Regions from separate parts of the Paenibacillus sp. FSL F4-0125 genome, predicted to be linked through region 1. Evidence: riboswitches for the same ligand, from Rfam matches in the RefSeq annotation. Region 1 holds a riboswitch; each other region holds the start of a gene.
The links. A riboswitch is a leader RNA that binds a small molecule or an ion and turns the genes downstream of it on or off. The one in region 1 is predicted to bind cyclic di-GMP.
Positions count from the first base shown of each region.

Region 2: it holds a riboswitch for cyclic di-GMP, as region 1 does, so the genes downstream of both, NST74_RS01825 (anti-repressor SinI family protein) here and NST74_RS20365 (thiamine pyrophosphate-binding protein) in region 1, are expected to answer to the same signal.
Region 3: it holds a riboswitch for cyclic di-GMP, as region 1 does, so the genes downstream of both, NST74_RS03150 (transglutaminase-like domain-containing protein) here and NST74_RS20365 (thiamine pyrophosphate-binding protein) in region 1, are expected to answer to the same signal.
Region 4: it holds a riboswitch for cyclic di-GMP, as region 1 does, so the genes downstream of both, NST74_RS02375 (choice-of-anchor A family protein) here and NST74_RS20365 (thiamine pyrophosphate-binding protein) in region 1, are expected to answer to the same signal.

Region 1 is NZ_JBBOZJ010000001.1:4,564,268-4,568,484, forward strand. Features, by position in the region: gene NST74_RS20360 (methyl-accepting chemotaxis protein) at 1-1,099, shown strand, start outside; cyclic di-GMP riboswitch class I at 1,290-1,385, shown strand; gene NST74_RS20365 (thiamine pyrophosphate-binding protein) at 1,504-3,147, shown strand; gene NST74_RS20370 (carboxymuconolactone decarboxylase family protein) at 3,158-3,526, shown strand; gene NST74_RS20375 (DNA-binding protein) at 3,649-3,897, opposite strand; gene glpK (glycerol kinase GlpK) at 3,912-4,217, opposite strand, start outside.
Region 2 is NZ_JBBOZJ010000001.1:406,800-411,016, forward strand. Features, by position in the region: gene NST74_RS01820 (2-oxoglutarate dehydrogenase E1 component) at 1-1,406, opposite strand, end outside; cyclic di-GMP riboswitch class I at 1,879-1,963, shown strand; gene NST74_RS01825 (anti-repressor SinI family protein) at 1,991-2,146, shown strand; gene NST74_RS01830 (helix-turn-helix domain-containing protein) at 2,355-2,684, opposite strand; gene NST74_RS01835 (TasA family protein) at 2,844-3,464, opposite strand; gene sipW (signal peptidase I SipW) at 3,557-4,144, opposite strand; gene NST74_RS01845 (hypothetical protein) at 4,146-4,217, opposite strand, start outside.
Region 3 is NZ_JBBOZJ010000001.1:694,480-698,696, reverse strand. Features, by position in the region: rRNA gene NST74_RS03155 (16S ribosomal RNA) at 1-551, opposite strand, end outside; gene NST74_RS03150 (transglutaminase-like domain-containing protein) at 963-1,772, opposite strand; cyclic di-GMP riboswitch class I at 1,786-1,866, opposite strand; cyclic di-GMP riboswitch class I at 1,975-2,055, opposite strand; gene NST74_RS03145 (class D sortase) at 2,180-2,830, opposite strand; gene NST74_RS03140 (GtrA family protein) at 2,865-3,269, opposite strand; gene NST74_RS03135 (glycosyltransferase family 2 protein) at 3,259-4,217, opposite strand, start outside.
Region 4 is NZ_JBBOZJ010000001.1:527,583-531,799, forward strand. Features, by position in the region: gene NST74_RS02365 (undecaprenyl-diphosphate phosphatase) at 446-1,249, shown strand; gene NST74_RS02370 (hypothetical protein) at 1,607-1,999, opposite strand; cyclic di-GMP riboswitch class I at 2,491-2,581, shown strand; gene NST74_RS02375 (choice-of-anchor A family protein) at 2,692-4,217, shown strand, end outside.

The DNA.
Region 1 (4,217 bases):
AACCTTCCCAGTGGCCCGCTTTATCGAGAGAACGCTTACATCTTCTTTTGATGACATCGCGAATGTATCTCATAGTATTTCAAAAGGGGATTTTACAAGTAGAGCCGACGAGAACGGGTCTATGGGGGACGTAAGTCGTTCCTTTAATACTATGATTGACAAGCTCAAGAAGATTTTGACAGAAGCATCACAAATCACTCGTCAAGTTATGGATGCAAGCCGTGGAATCGAAGATAAGAATCAGAATTTGAAAATTGTCATGGCACAGGTAGCCTCTTCGTCTAACGAGCTAGCTCTTGGTGCAAATGAAATATCTACGGATATCGCTGAAATGACAGAATCCATTAAAGATATTGAGAATAAAGTATCCAATTATACGAACTCAACAAAAGAAATGAACAGACGTTCAATACATACATTAGAGCTAGTTGAACAAGGACGCCAATCCGTTGATACGCAAGCTGAAGGCATGCGTAAAAACATCCAGGCTACTCAAAAAGTAGCTGACACTATCGAAGCCCTTTCTCAAAATGCTCGCGGAATTACGATGATCACAAAGACCATCACTGAGATCGCTGAACAGACCAACCTGTTATCACTAAATGCTTCCATCGAAGCAGCACGTGCAGGAGAACATGGTCGAGGATTTGCTGTAGTCGCACAGGAGGTTCGCAAGCTCGCTGAAGAATCAACGGCTTCAACGAAGGAAGTCTTTGGCTTGGTTCGGAGCATCGAAACTGATATTAAACAAGCGATTGATAATATCGCTATCAACGAAGAAGTCGTACAGGTACAGAATGAGATGATCACTCAATCTGCTCATATCTTTGCTCAAATCGTGCAAAGTGTACAGTATATTACCGAGCAGATCTCCTCCTTCTCTGCCGAAAGTGATCTTATGTTGGAAAGTGCATTGAAAATCTCTAGTGCAATCGAGAATATCTCTGCGATCACGCAGCAAACCGCTGCCGGCACCGAAGAAGTATCAGCCGCTATGAATGAACAAATTAATGCCCTGCAGTCCGTTGCAGAAGAAACTGAGAAAATGACTCAGGCTGTATTTAATCTACAAAAGACGATCCATATTTTCAAGTTTTAAGTGACGTCCAAATCATATAAACAAATTCAAAAACTGCCCCTAAGCTTAGGCTTAGTAGCAGTTTTTTTATATCTATTATTTCATAGGTTCGACAAGACTTTCGTCAAAATTCGAGTTAATTTGCGATAATATATTGACAAAGAGTGTCTAGGAATATATTGTAAAGGAAAATTCTTCTTATAAATTTTTAAATTAATATTGGCAAAATCTTCGAAAGAGGATGACGCAAAACCATGGATCTACAGCCTCATTTTTAATCTGAGGCCATGACTGCCAGGTTGCTGAAAACCAAGACGACTGGACTTTTGTTCAGTCTCTATGGCGATTTATGCTACCAACCTGTGCCCTATTTTAGAGCACAGGTTTTCTAGTGTTTGGTTTTAAAATAACAATCAACTTGTGAGGTGTATTTTTTGAAGACAGTCGCAGATTACATGTCGGAAGCACTACGGAACCTTGGAGTTACCCATTCCTTTGGTATCATCGGAAAATCCATTTGTCCTATCGTTCTTAAAATGGTAGATTACGGTATTGAATTTATCCCTGGAAGACATGAAAGCAGCTCAGGCTTCGAAGCGGCCGGATATGCGCTGAAAACTGGAAAACTAGGTGTAGCTTTTGGTACTTCAGGTCCTGGTGGAACAAACCTATTAACTGCAGCAGCACATGCTAAGGCTAACAACCTACCTGTCCTATTTATTACTGGCCACCAATCTATTAAAGAGCTTGGAATTCCCCAATGTCAGGACTCCACCTCTTTTCTAGCGGATTTAGCTGATATGTTTAGACCTGCCACCTTATATAGCAAGCTTATTGAACGTGGAGATCACTTTAGCACAATCTTTAATCATGCCATATCCATTGCTTTGAGCGGTAATCGTGGTCCCGTTCACCTTTGTATTCCCTTTGATGTACAAACGGAATTACTAGAGGAATGTAATATTGTAATCCCTGAACGCGAATCACTGGTTAGCCATGCTAATATCGACCGTGTACTAGATGCTATAAATAACTCAAAGAATCCAATTATTATCGCGGGTAAAGGCGTTAACCGCTCAGGAGCACATAGTGAGCTAATTCAATTAGCGGAAACATTTAATATTCCTGTAGTTACATCTCCAGGTGGTAAAGGGGCTTTAGCTTGGGATCATCCACTCTATCACGGTCCAATTGGAGTAGGCGGTTGTACCCATGGGGATGACTTGCTGAATCAAAGTGATCTATTTATCGTTCTCGGGTCACGTTTAAGTGATATGACTATTTGTAATCTTAAAAGGGAAAATCACCCGGCAACATTAATTCAGTTTGATAGTGATCCGACTTTTGTCGGAAAAATATTGTTCTCTAAGACGATTCCAGTGACTGGAGATCTACGCGACAATCTAGTTTGCTATCTCAATAACATTAACACGAACAACATCACAAAACGCGAAGCACCGATAAATTCCGGATATACCGAAGAACCTCCGATTTTACCAAACCTTTCACTTGCATCGGTCTTGAGTACGATGAGTGATTTGATTCCTTATAACAGCACAGTCTTTGTTGATGATGGAAGTCACGGTTTCCATGCTGCGAAATGGTACAAGGTTAAGAAACCTGGCAGTTTTGTCTTCGATGCTTACTTTGCTTGTATGGGTAATTCCATCGGGATGGCAATTGGTGCAAAGGTTGCTGCTCCAGAAGAAACGATCTTCTGCATTACAGGAGACGGCTGCTTTATGATGCTAGGCGCAGAGATTAACGCTGCTGTCTGCAAGGATATTCCTGTCATATTCATTGTTGTGAATAATAAACAGCTAGATATGGCTCTAAAAGGTATGGAAAAAACTACAGGACGTATTGACGGAACGATCTACGAAGTCCCTATGGACGCTGTGAAATTCGCAGAATCACTAGGTGCTACGGGTTATAAATGTGAGACAGCTGAGGAGTTCGAAACAGCTATCAAGGACGCTGTTGCCATCAACCGTGTTGCCGTCATTGAACTGCTAACAGACCGTGATGAGGTCCCTCCGACTGCTCATCGTACTTTGAACCTAAATTAGGAGGTCAATTATGAAAGACAATGTAAACAGTGGTCTGAACCACTTCACGAATCTCTCAGGAGACTACGGAGCTAAGGCACTGGCTCCGATTAAAGAACATTTCCCCGATTTGGCTGAATTTATTATGGGGAATGCCTACGGCGATATTTTTCAACGCAACACAATCGAAGCTGACTGGAAGGAAATCGCAGTTATCTCTGCCCTGATTTCGATGGGTCAGTTTGATCAATTGGGTGTTCATTATGTCATGGCTCTTCGTGTGGGAGTCACTGTAGAACAACTCAAAGGGATTCTATTACACTTAGTACCCGCAATAGGGGCACCTAGAATCATTACCGCTTTTAATATCCTTCTCGAAACGATTGAAGAAATAAAGTAACTATATGCCGGATGGCAAAATGTAGCATTTGTTATTGAATATTAAATGTTGCAACACAAAAAGCGGCAGGCCAAGGATAATCCTTAGCTTGCCGCTTTTTGTGTTAATCTGTGATGGGGACTTTAGGACTCACTGGCAAAGGACAAACCTTTCTCCGTGAGCGCACTCCGTAATTGGTTAAGCGCCTTAGGTCCCATCCCGTGTAACTGCAGAAGCTCTGACTCAGTGAGCTTACTGATTTGGTGAATCTGTGTATACCCAGCACCATGGAGTGCTCGAAGCGCAGGCTTGGCCAATCCAGTCGGAAGATCTGATTCTGATTCGCCAAGCATTCCTGCAGGATCAGTTTCTATATTTCTGTTCTTAGACATATGCATCTCCTTGATCACTGATATCCTTCATGTTTCTCCCAGCCCATGGTACGCGCTACAGCGTCTTTCCAGGCGTTGTAACGTCGTTCACGCTCATCTATACCCATTACGGGTGAAAAGACCCTCTCAGCTTTGTTAAAGCTTTCTAGCTGCTCTCTTGTCCAGACTCCTGAGGTTAATCCAGCCAGAAGTGCTGCCCCCAGCGCAGTCGTCTCCGCATATGTAGTTCTAGTAACTTCACTACCGAGGATATCAGACTGGAACTGCATCAGCAAATCATTACGAACAGCTCCACCATCTACCCGAAGGCCGGTCAATGG
Region 2 (4,217 bases), 4.2 Mb from region 1:
ATTTCGTTATGACCATGACGGCGGTAGCCGATGAGATCAATCACGAAATCCTTTTTAAATTGGTGGCGATATGCGCTAGCTAAACGGACAGCTGCTACACAGGCCTCCGGATCATCGGCGTTGACATGGACAATCGGGATTTCATACCCTTTGGCGATATCACTGGCATAATGCGTAGAACGGGAGTCTTCACTTTCGGTCGTAAAGCCGATCCGGTTATTAACAATGATATGGATCGTTCCACCATTCTGATAACCTTGAAGTTTGCCGATATTAAGTGTTTCTGCAACAATCCCTTCACCTGGAAAAGCAGCATCGCCATGCATTAGCACTGCTATAGCTTTACTGGTATCAATCTTAGGCAGTCCGGCAGTGCTCCGATCCTCTTGAGCGGCACGAGTGAAACCTTCCACGACAGGATTGACGAATTCCAAGTGACTTGGATTGTTCGCTAGTGTTATTCTTGTGCGTACGGTTTCTCCTTCACGGACAGCGCGGTCTGCACCGAGATGGTATTTCACATCACCCGTCCAGCCATAGTTAATGCCTGTAGAGCCTTCGGAAGGGAAGAGCTCCTTGTTTGGAGAATGATGAAACTCTGAAAATATAATATCATAAGGTTTGCCTAAAATATGTGCGAGAACGTTGAGACGGCCGCGGTGCGCCATACCCATCAGAATATGCTCTGCACCGTCATGCGCAGCAGCGCGTACGATTTCATCGAGCATCGGCACAAGAGCGTCGTTGCCCTCCAAGCTGAAACGTTTCTGGCCCACAAAGGTCTTGTGGAGGAAGGTTTCGAATTGCTCTACTTGAATCAGGCGGTTTAGTAGTTCTTTGCGTTCTGAATTATTTAAAGGTGCTGGTGAGCTAGTGGATTCTGCCTGTCTATTCAGCCATTGCAATTCTTTTTCCTCATGCACATGCCCGAATTCATAGGCGATAGTTTTGGTATATGCCTGACGCATACGCTGAACAGCATCCCATCCGGTATGCACGTCATTCGGTGCATTCTCCCAAATGAGTGTGGCAGGTAATGCGATCAGATCCTCACGGGTCAGCCCATAGGTTTCAAGTTCGAGATATTTAGCCATGGGATTGTGGTCCCGCTCAAGCGGATCAATTTCAGCGGCCATATGGCCATATATACGAATATTAGCGATTAACTTGGAAGCTCTTACTGCTTTTCTAAGCCATTCGGTGTCTCCCGAAATGCGAGGCTGTGGAGCCGGTTCGCTATCCGGTGTTAATGGTGGGGGACCCGAATTTGTAAAAAGTTCGCGATAATTATTCTCTACGGTGGATGGGTCTTTCACAAATTGCTCGTATCTTTCTTGAATGTAGCCTAAATTGGGTCCATAATACTTACTCCAAATGGATTCGTTATAGGGCTCTTTGGCTGCCATGAATACATCCTCCTCAACGGATGAACTCCATACGTGACATTTTGTGTCAATGCTTGTAGGAGCTGTGATGATTGCGGTTTCATTCCTCATCTTATTGTGCTACTTTCCACACATGTAATCAATTCATTCTTTCGTCTAATACGTTCGCAAAATGGTATGGGTTAGCTTGTTCTACTAAATAAAGAGTTGTTCTTTTTTATTACCCATTCTAAAGGCCTACTAAAATGATTCTATTATCCTTAATTTTAACTAAATAGGGGATGGGGCATTATTATATTGGGTTATATAATTTTATGAATAAGACGAGTATCGCGATAATAGGACAGGAAATTCTATAAAAGAACTTCTATTTTTTGTTTTTTAATGGAAAAACTAATCAGAAATCGACACACTTTTTCACTTTAGTATAGTATAATGTTATTGCAGTTAGCGTTTTTCATATATTTCAAAGTAGATCCTTTCACGTAAAGGGTCCAGTAAAAGGTAAACTTGCCGAAAGGCAGGGGCACAAAGTCGCGGGTCTAAGGTAGAAATACTATGACAGCCGGATTGCCTGGGGACGTAAAATCTTAGGAGGAGATTTTTTGGACAAGTCCAACCAGGGAAGCAACAAAGAACAGCAGGTCATTGATCTAGACGTAGAGTGGGTCCATTTATTATTAGCAGCTAAGAAGGCTGGCATAAAGGCAGATGAAATTCGTCGCTTCTTAAATGAGAAGACTGTGCAAGCCGTGCAGTAATACATTCAGAGCATTACATATCAAATGAGCACAGCGATAACTCGCTGTGCTTTTTTTCTTTATATTAAGCAGCTATAAGTTTCAGATGACACACTGTCCTTATATTCTAGTAGAATATAAAACGCCTTCGCAGTCCATTTAGGAGAACGAAGGCGCTTATGCTTGATAGTATGAGTAGAAGAGGATCTTATCAGATCAGATGGAAGGATTAATCCTTCTGATCCAGGCGCCATTTCTGGTAGTCCAGAAACTCCTTGAATTCGCGTTTGCTTATGCCTGAGGCCATAGCTTCCTGCACCAATCGGAACCATTCCGAATCTAAAGGTGATTCCTCAGCATCATTAGGTTCTCCATAGAGCAAAGCGTGGATGGATACCTGAAGCGCGTCGGCGATCTTTTCGATAAATTGGATTGAAGGATTGGATTGGATGTTTCTCTCCACATTGCTAAGATACGACTTAGCAACATCCGCTCTGTCCGCAAGCTCAGATAGGGACAATCCCTTTTCTAGGCGGAGATGCTGGATACGTTGGCCCATATTTTGTGGCACTATGCTGACGCCCCTCCGTAATTTTTGTTATTAGTATAGCAAATATCAATAAATTCGACAAAGATTATTGTAAAGAAAAAAGCAGCATCTACTTATCCGCTTTCCGGAATAAGAATCTGCTGCTCTTCGAATGGAAGACTTATTAGATTATTTAGCGGATCCAGCGGTTTGCTTACCTACGAAATCCCAAGTCAGAGTTAATGAATCTTTTTGGAAGTAGTTTTGCTCTTGGCCGTTATCAACAAATTCGAATTGAACGGTGAAGCTATCATTTGTGCCAGCCTTAATTCCAGATGCTTCGCTAGTACCCCAGATTGCATCAAGTCCAGTATTTTTTACGAGATCCGGTGTCTGAGTCTTCAAATCGGCCAGGGTAGTTTCCCAAACTACTTTCTCTTCACTACCAGGTAAGATGCCGCTTTTATCTTTATTCACCAGGAATTTAACTTTGATGAATTTTGCCAAATCGTTAGCGCCGTTGTTACCACCTACATCATTAATAGAGGTAGCTGTTTTGAGGAGGATCGAACCGATATCAAGTGTACCGTCATTTTTTAGTTTGAAGTCTCTTTTGATCGTATCGCCTGGCTTCAGATCCTTCAAATCAACGATAACAGAAGGATCAGAGTTCAAATCCAGTGTACCAGCTGCGAATGTAGCGGTGCTTTGTGCAGTGTCGCTAAAGTAAGCGAAAGTTCCTCCACCAATCAATGATAAACCCAGTGCTGCAGATGCTACGCCAAGACCCAATGTTTTTTTGATACCCATAATTAAAATTCCTCCTCGGTTTTTGTGGTTTTTTTTATAAAAGTTATATATTGTAACTTCCGGTTCGTAAGCGGAAGCGGACAATCAACGAATTACTGTATTTCAGTTGGAGGTGGAGAGGTGGGCAGTATAGCCGCATTTTTCTTTTCGAGTGCAGCTACAGCCTTCCATGATGAATACAGGGCATAGAGCAGGAGCATCAAGCCTGGTACGATCATGAGCACAACACTTCCAGCTTTGGAAACTGCGAAATTCATAGCGTAACCTACATAAGGAACAGTGACCCCGGTATACTCAGCTACAACATTTGTGGAACTGGTAGGGTTCATATCAGGCGCATCATTGTTATCGCCTTTCGTGCGATACATGGCTTCACCAGTAGCGTTGTTCATTGTTGCTTCTACAACACGGTGAGTAATGAGCAGGTTTTCTTCATTTCTAAAGGTGATAACATCGCCTTTTTTGAAGCGATTCATATCTCCTCCGGGTTTTAAAGCGACAATCGATCCGGTTTGAATCCCTGGCTCCATCGAACCTGAGAGTACCGATTTGATCTGGTATCCGAAGAAGGCAGGTTCACCGCCGGAGGCCTTGGATAACACTACGGCTATCACCAGCAGAATAAAGATCACAAGCATGATGCTCGATAATGTATTGTTGATCATTTTTTTAATCCGCATATTATTCTCCACCTTTGTCTTGTTGAAGGGCCGAAGGAGCTGGTGTTGCTGCCGGTGGGGAAGAGGTTGTAGC
Region 3 (4,217 bases), 3.9 Mb from region 1:
TACGTATTACCGCGGCTGCTGGCACGTAGTTAGCCGGGGCTTTCTTCTCAGGTACCGTCACTCCGGTAGCAGTTACTCTACCGGACGTTCTTCCCTGGCAACAGAGCTTTACGATCCGAAAACCTTCATCACTCACGCGGCGTTGCTCCGTCAGACTTTCGTCCATTGCGGAAGATTCCCTACTGCTGCCTCCCGTAGGAGTCTGGGCCGTGTCTCAGTCCCAGTGTGGCCGTTCACCCTCTCAGGTCGGCTACGCATCGTCGCCTTGGTGGGCCGTTACCCCACCAACTAGCTAATGCGCCGCAGGCCCATCCCTCAGTGACAGATTGCTCCGTCTTTCATTCTTCCTTCAGGAGAAAAAAGAAATTATCCGGTATTAGCTACCGTTTCCGGTAGTTATCCCAGTCTAAGGGGCAGGTTGCCTACGTGTTACTCACCCGTCCGCCGCTAAGTTATTTTGAAAGCAAGCTTTCAAAATAACTCCGCTCGACTTGCATGTATTAGGCACGCCGCCAGCGTTCGTCCTGAGCCAGGATCAAACTCTCCAATTAGTATTGAAAAGAGCGATATGCTCATTTTGAAACATCTGACGAGAAAATTAATTCTCACGATGAAATCCCAAAAGCGTAAGATACGCTGTGAAACTCATCAGTTTTGGATTTCACTTTCGTGATTTCCTACTCACTCGTTGTTCAGTTTTCAAAGATCAAGTTCTCGTTGGCGCCGTTTAATGTCTCAGCAGCAACTCTTATAATATATCATGTTGTTCTCAGTAATGCAAGCTTTTTTTCGAAAGCCGTTTATATAACTCTCTCAAACATTGCCTGTACGCTGTCTAACAACGCTTAACTATAATAACCTATCTACTCATAGAAAAGCAACCCCTAATAGAAAAATAAACAACCAGCTTAATAATTAAGCTGGTTGTTTATTTAATAGAGTTATGATTCTAGCGTTTCAAATTAATAGTATTTTGCTGCAGTATACTTACTTGAAGCCTTAATAAAATCCGTATTCTTCTTACTCTTCGCTGCCGATGCATCTACCGTGGTATCAATAGTAACCCATTTCCCATCCATCAATACTTCATTCCATGCATGGTATTGCGTAACGTAGCTAGTATTCCCCATCACCAATTTAGCAGGCACATCTACACTACGCAGCATTGCGGCAAAAAGAGAAGCATAGTCATAGCAGATTCCTTTTTTAGTATTCAAAGTGTTGTTAATGTTCGGAATGTAATCTGTTGTTACGTTATTAGCAAGAGAATAATCATATTGTACATTAGCAACTACATAGTTATAAATTGCCTTAACTTTTTCTTCATCTGTTGTTTTACCTTTTGTAAGCTCTTTAGCCTTAACGATTGCTTTATCAGAAGAACTCCATTTCACATTCTGTACGGAGCCCAAATATACGGAATTTGAGTCGTTCATAGTTAAATCTACTACTTCAGAATAGAGAGCCTTATATTTATTACCTGTTGTATTCTCAAGAACAGAAACTTTATAAGTCCCATTCCCTTGTTGCAAAGGGAAGTCCTCAGCTTGTCCAGAAGCATATAAATTGTATGTATAGCTACTGTTATCTTTTGTGATCATCAGCTTAACTCTTTTATCTTTTGGAATATCGTAGTTAATACCGATTACACCTTGAGCTAATTTGGATGTATTCAACCAGTTTGAATCTGGACTTGCAGCTTGAGCTGTGCTTACTGGAACCGAAGTAATCAGCACGAACAGCGCCACCATCATAAAATAAACCTTTTTCACGGATAAAACTCCTTTCGGTAGCTGGCTGCCATCCTTTCGGGAAGGCCCTTTAGCTTTGCGTCCCTACCTTTCGATAGGTTTGCCGTTATCGTATAAGCTCTATCTGTTCTAATTTCACTAGACAAATTAACAGAATCAGTCCAAGTAGAAATATGAATCTAAGATTCTTATATATTTTATAAAAACAAAAAAAGCCTCTTCATTCGGTAACTGGCTGCCATCCTTTCGGGAAGGCCCTTTAGCTTTGCGTCCCTACCTTTCGATAGGTTTGCCGTTTATCGTGTTTAGCTTTTATAGTCTTATACTACCATATTTATCCTCGTAAACAAGAACAAAATTGCTAGTTTTGCTATTATTTTATAGTTATCTCTCTGTATTTCAGTTCTCTTGTCATTTCTCATCTACTATTAGGTAAGCTTAGCATGAACAATCAAACGATGTGTAGGATCTACTAGTGGGTCACACGTAATTAGAGTAAGAATCTTATCCTTGTTATTCCCGTCAAGAACAGACACATCACTGGGAAGTACAACAGAAATATCATAAACCTCGTAATTATATACCTGATCGCTCGTTTTTACCGTGATTACATCCCCAACCACAACTTCATTCAATCTGTTAAACAATCTGCCCGTAGTTCTAGCTCTATGAGCAGCTATTGCGGCGTTCCCGATTTCTCCAAGCGGGGCCGTTTCTTTCATATGGGCCGCAGCATGCTTCATATTTGCTTTTGTTGCTCCTTCTAATACTGGCAGCTTCAGATCAATCTTAGCAATCTCTATTAATGCGATAACTTTGCCGCCCACTTCAATCTCCGGTTCTGGCTTTTCTGTTTCTTGAGGCTGTGCCTGTGCATCTAGAACGGATTCCTCTGCTAGTAGCTGAGTGACCTCGGCATATCTACTCTTCAGATCAGGTGGTGGAGTGCTTTCGATGGTGCTCAGTTCAGCCGTTTCTAATAGCTTCTCCTGCTGCCAGTCGTTATACCATTCGTTAGCTTTTGGATAAAGCATGATAAGGATCCCAGCCAGTATGAGCACATACGAGAATTTACGCATGATTTTCACCTCCGTGGATTGGTTCTACTGCACTTTAGAAAACCCATTTACGACTTCCGAAGAAGTTAATGATCACCGTCACAAACGTTACTAATACCTTAGAGATCAACACTTGAATGCCTAGTTTGTCAGTCAACAGATGCATTAGCAACAGCGATATTCCGAGCACTACCAGATTCAGTATGATAAACTTCAGCAACTGAGCCTTATCAAAGCCCTCTTTACTGCCACGATTGTGATCCTTGAAGGTAACTTTTTTATTCAAAATAAAGCTGTTCGCTGTCCCTGCACTATAAGAAATCACCTGTGCCAACGCATATACCATTCCAAGTGAGTTCAGTAATGTGAAGATTACGAAATCAATTAGGGTATTCACCAAACCTACGGCATTAAATTTAAGAAACTGTATAAATGCAGCGCGTAAGTTCTTATCTGACATTATTGTAGTCCTTCCGTCGATCCACTTGTTCCTCGTTAGGATATCCTTTAGTCTCACTTACAATATATAGCGGTCTATCCTTAGACTCGTCATAAATCCGTCCAATATACTCTCCGATTACACCTAACAGCATCAGAACGATACCATTAAAGAGCAAATTGACGCCTACAATGGAAGCCCAACCTGGAACCGTCCATGATGTGAAGAAGATTCTTTGAAATAAGACGAAGAATAAATAGAGAAAGCTAGAAAAGGATAGAAAAAATCCAACATACGTAGCAATCTTAAGTGGTTTATGGGAAAAGGAAGTGATACCATCTAGCGCAAAACGAATCATTTTCTTGAGCGGATACTTGGTTTCACCTGCATAACGTTCTTCCCGCTCATACTCCACCATCGTCTGCTTAAAGCCGACCCAGCTTACCAAACCTCTGACATACCGATTTTTCTCCTTGAGCCCCCGTAAGACGTCACATACTTTACGATCAATAAGACGGAAATCGCCTGTATCCGTAGGAATGTCCACACTTGTCATGCTGCTGAGCAGCCGGTAAAACAGCTTCGCCGTTACCTTCTTGAACATCGTCTCCCCACGGCGCTTCAGCCGCTTCGCATACACAACATCATAGCCCTCTTTCCACTTCTCGATCATTTGCAAAATGACCTCAGGCGGATCTTGAAGGTCAGCGTCAATAACAACGACCGCTTGACCTTCTGCATAGTCCATGCCAGCTGTAATCGCTACCTGATGTCCGAAATTACGCGAGAAGTCAATTAGCTTGACGCATTCATCTCGATCACTGATCTCCCGAATCATTTGGGCTGAACGATCACGACTTCCGTCATTAACGAAGACTAGCTCATAAGTATCGCCGCATTCGTCCATTACTTTTTTCAAACGTTCGTAAGTAACGCTAATTACTTGCTCCTCATTGAACATGGGTACAA
Region 4 (4,217 bases), 4.0 Mb from region 1:
CATTACTTAAATTTCCCTTATGCGGTTGTTGGTCCAAATGCTAAAATCAATTCTGGTAAAATTTGTAACGATCAGGATGGTGATTTATTAAATGAATCTATGAAATGAATTGAGTGAGACCATAAGTCCCCCAGGTGCTTACACCACAAGATTTGACATCATTTGCACAGACCTAGTGTCTGATAAGACGCACACCCTAATCGAATCGGATCATCGAGGACGCGGGCCTGGTCTTTTGATCCAGTCTGAATTTACTTTTTGATTCCGTTGTTATGCTAACGGGAAATAATAGTTTAATAAGCCGTTACTTAAGACTGAAATAATTCATTGTGACAATTATGTCATTCTGTATTGAATATCGTTATGTTAATCGATGGGTAAGTGTACGTGTCTCCCTTATACTGGAAATTAAATGATCTTATTTCCGAAAGGGGACTATCCACTGATGACTGATGTAATTAAAGCAATAATACTTGGCATAATAGAGGGCTTAACTGAATTTTTACCAGTATCATCTACTGGACATCTTATTTTAGCAGGAAATTTGCTTAGCTTTGAGGGAGACGCTGCAATAACTTTTAAAATTGTTATACAGTTGGGTGCAGTGATGGCTGTTCTAATTCTTTACTGGAAAAGGTATTTGGAGATTGGGGCTAATATGATTAGAATGGATTTTTCCAAAAGCAAAGGATTAAATGTCATTCATATGGTTTTGGCTATGTTACCAGCATTACTCTTATATCTTCTCTTCAAGGACACCATAAAAAGCCAATTATTCGGTCCAATCCCCGTCTTGATCGGGCTAGTTGTTGGTGGCGTATTGATGATCATTGCAGCGCGGAATAGGCGAACTGAAACCGCTGATACTATTGATGGTATTAATTATAAACAAGCTTTCGGAATTGGTCTGTTCCAATGCTTGGCGTTATGGCCGGGATTTTCGAGATCAGGTTCGACGATTTCAGGCGGCCTGTTGTTTGGCACTAGCCAAAAAGCCGCTGCAGATTTTACATTCCTTATTTCTGTACCTGTAATGTTTGGTGCAAGCTTGTTAGATTTGTACGATAGTCGTGATTTGCTGAGTTCTGATGATTTGCTTCTAATGTTAATTGGCTTTGCGACATCCTTTCTTGTGGCAATGATTGCAGTAGTGACGTTCATCAAACTGATTAAGCGACTTCGATTGGAATGGTTTGCTCTATACCGGTTTGTTTTAGCAGCTCTCTTCTATTTAATCGTCATACAGTAATTAGTTTTATTTGCTTGTTAAGCCCGAATAATTTACCGACAGGGGCTATTATTGCGACAGGCCAGCTCACGGGGTGTTATGAGGTTACGTCTGAGGTGGACCTAAGGGAATGGGTAGAAGGTAACGAATATGATTTCGGTGACTATCGTCTAACCTGAATGACGAATTGAAGTTTTTAATGTGATTTTCATGTGAGCATCATCTTATTTTCAGGTTAGGGGTATATATTGAAGACACCAAACACCCCCCAGTGTTTTGTGGTATAAATCTCTTAGGTCTTGCCAACTCCCATGGTAAGGCCTATTTTTTTGTTCGCTAATGGAAATGGGGGGGAGGGGCGTAACTCCTTACGCGGCTTTACTTAATCTGATACTGCCCTTCATAGCTCTTAAAAGATGAAATATCCAGCCCGAGATATCTGCGCATATGAATAGCAGCTTGTGCAGCAACGATGTCGTTTAACAGCAGCATTCGTTCATGGTATCCGCGACATATAAATTTGGCTTCTATCCCTGTGTTGAGCCTGTTCTGCTCATATACCTTGATTCCCCGTTTTCTCATTTCCGAACGAACATCTCTTAGATCTGCTGTAGCTACTGCCGCGGCGGTTCCAAGAACCTCCAGATAGGGGGCGGGCGTTCGTAAATGTGTAGATAAAATGGCGGAGTCCCGTTCGAAAGCTGATAAAATCATCGGAAGCAATAAATAAGATTTCACCAGCATGTTGTCTCTGCTTTCAGCTCTATGCATGAATCTCATCACCTCTAATGGGAACGTATATTCGTATTCTACCCCGATATCCCAAAAATAATCAATGGTATTTCTAAACAGCCAGTCCAATGTGATTAAATTCACAACGAAAATAGAAAGAATAAAATATATTAAAATTGTAATAATAAAAATTAATGGTTTAGGCTTATGAAAAGGAGAATTAGGATGAGAGAGGAAGGAAGTCTCCGCCGTGGATTGGTATTTGGTTTGATTTTTAGTATTCCATTATGGATATCGATATTAGGCTATATACAGTTACTTTAAAATTGAATAAAAACTTTTGCGTGAAGCGCCTTTAGGTGCTTTTTTTGTGCTGGTTAATCTGTATGATTATTAAAAGGAATTGATTGACATTTGTGGGGGCGGAGCGCTAAACTATTATTAGTTCGAAAGTATTAAAAGTCATAGACGATTATTTAATAGGATGCTTAAGCTGCCGGTTCTATTTTGCAAAAGCTATACATATATAATCATGATAATAGCAAACCGTCCGAAAGGGTGGGACGCAAAGTCCAGGAGTCTAAAGTGTCTTAAGGACACTATGACCGTCCGACTGCCATGAGAAGGGAATTCTACTTCTTTTTTGGCGGTCTTTTTTGTTGTTAGGTCTTTTAGAGTTTCTGGTAATTATTTTGATTAGATATAAATGATAGATTTAGGAGGTGTGCTTTTTGAAAAGAAGAATAAAACCGATACTCTCACTAGTATTAGCGGGGACTTTAATGGTAGGTAATGGGCTTTCCGGAGGGCATTTGGTAAATGCAGCAGGGGAGGTACCTCCCTATACTCCTACACCTGTGTTAGGTATTGCAGGGAATTTTAATACTTTTATTTTTGGGGATTTCAAACAATCTAATGATCAGGTTCATGGGCGCCTTGCCGCCAAAGGTAACATTACTTTGCAGAATTACGGCGTATCCAAGGATAATCCAGGTGGAGATGTCCTTATTGCTGGTAATGACATTACTTTTACTAATGGTACTATTCATGGAGCATCCGTTTATGGTGGTGTTTTTTCCAGCAACGGTGTAGATCTTAAAGAACCAGCGAGAAAAGGAACGCCTATTGATTTTGATGCTGAAGAGCAATTTCTTATCGGACGTTCTAATGAATTCTCTTCACTTGCTACAGTTGGAACTTTCAAAAAGGAATATGGGAAAATAACAATTGATGCTCCGGAATCATTTAACGTTCTTAATCTAAGTGCTGCCGATTTCGCTAATGCCAATGGCTTACAGTTTAATATTGCAAATAACGCCACAGTTATCGTTAACGTTAGCGGAAGTTCAGTTGAAATTCCAAGTTTTCAAATATGGGGAGGCAGCCTTAACAAGGTATTATTTAATTTTTATGAAGCTAGCACTGTAAACATAGGAAGTTTAACGATAGAAGGAACTATCCTAGCTCCGCATGCGAAAGTAACTTATAATTCTGGTGAACTGCATGGGACACTGATTGCAAAGGGATTTGCTGGTGGGGTACAGATGCATTGGTATCCATATGAAGGGGAGGAACCACCTCCGACACCGACGCCGACTGTGACACCAACACCGACGCCGACCGTGACGCCAACACCGACGCCGACTGTGACGCCAACACCGACGCCGACTGTGACGCCAACACCGACCGTGACGCCAACGCCGACGCCGGCTGTGACGCCAACACCGACGCCGTGCGTGACACCAACGCCGAGTGTGACGCCGACACCGACCGTGACACCAACGCCGAAGCCAACACCAACGCCGAAGCCAACACCAACGCCGAAGCCAACACCAACGCCGAAGCCAACACCAACGCCGAAGCCAACACCAACGCCGAAGCCAACACCAACGCCGAAACCAACACCAACGCCGAAACCAACGCACACACCAAAACCAACGCACACACCAAAACCAACACACACACCAACGCCGACTGTGACGCCAACACCAACACCGACTGTGACGCCAACACCAACGCCGGACGTGACGCCAACACCAACACCGACTGTGACGCCAACACCAACGCCGGACGTGACGCCAACACCAACGCCGACTGTGACGCCAACACCAACGCCGACTGTGACGCCAACACCAACGCCGGACGTGACGCCAACACCAACGCCGGACGTGACGCCAACACCAACGCCGACTGTGACGCCAACACCAACGCCGGACGTGACACCGACACCAACGCCGACTCCGTCGTCTGAAGCAAC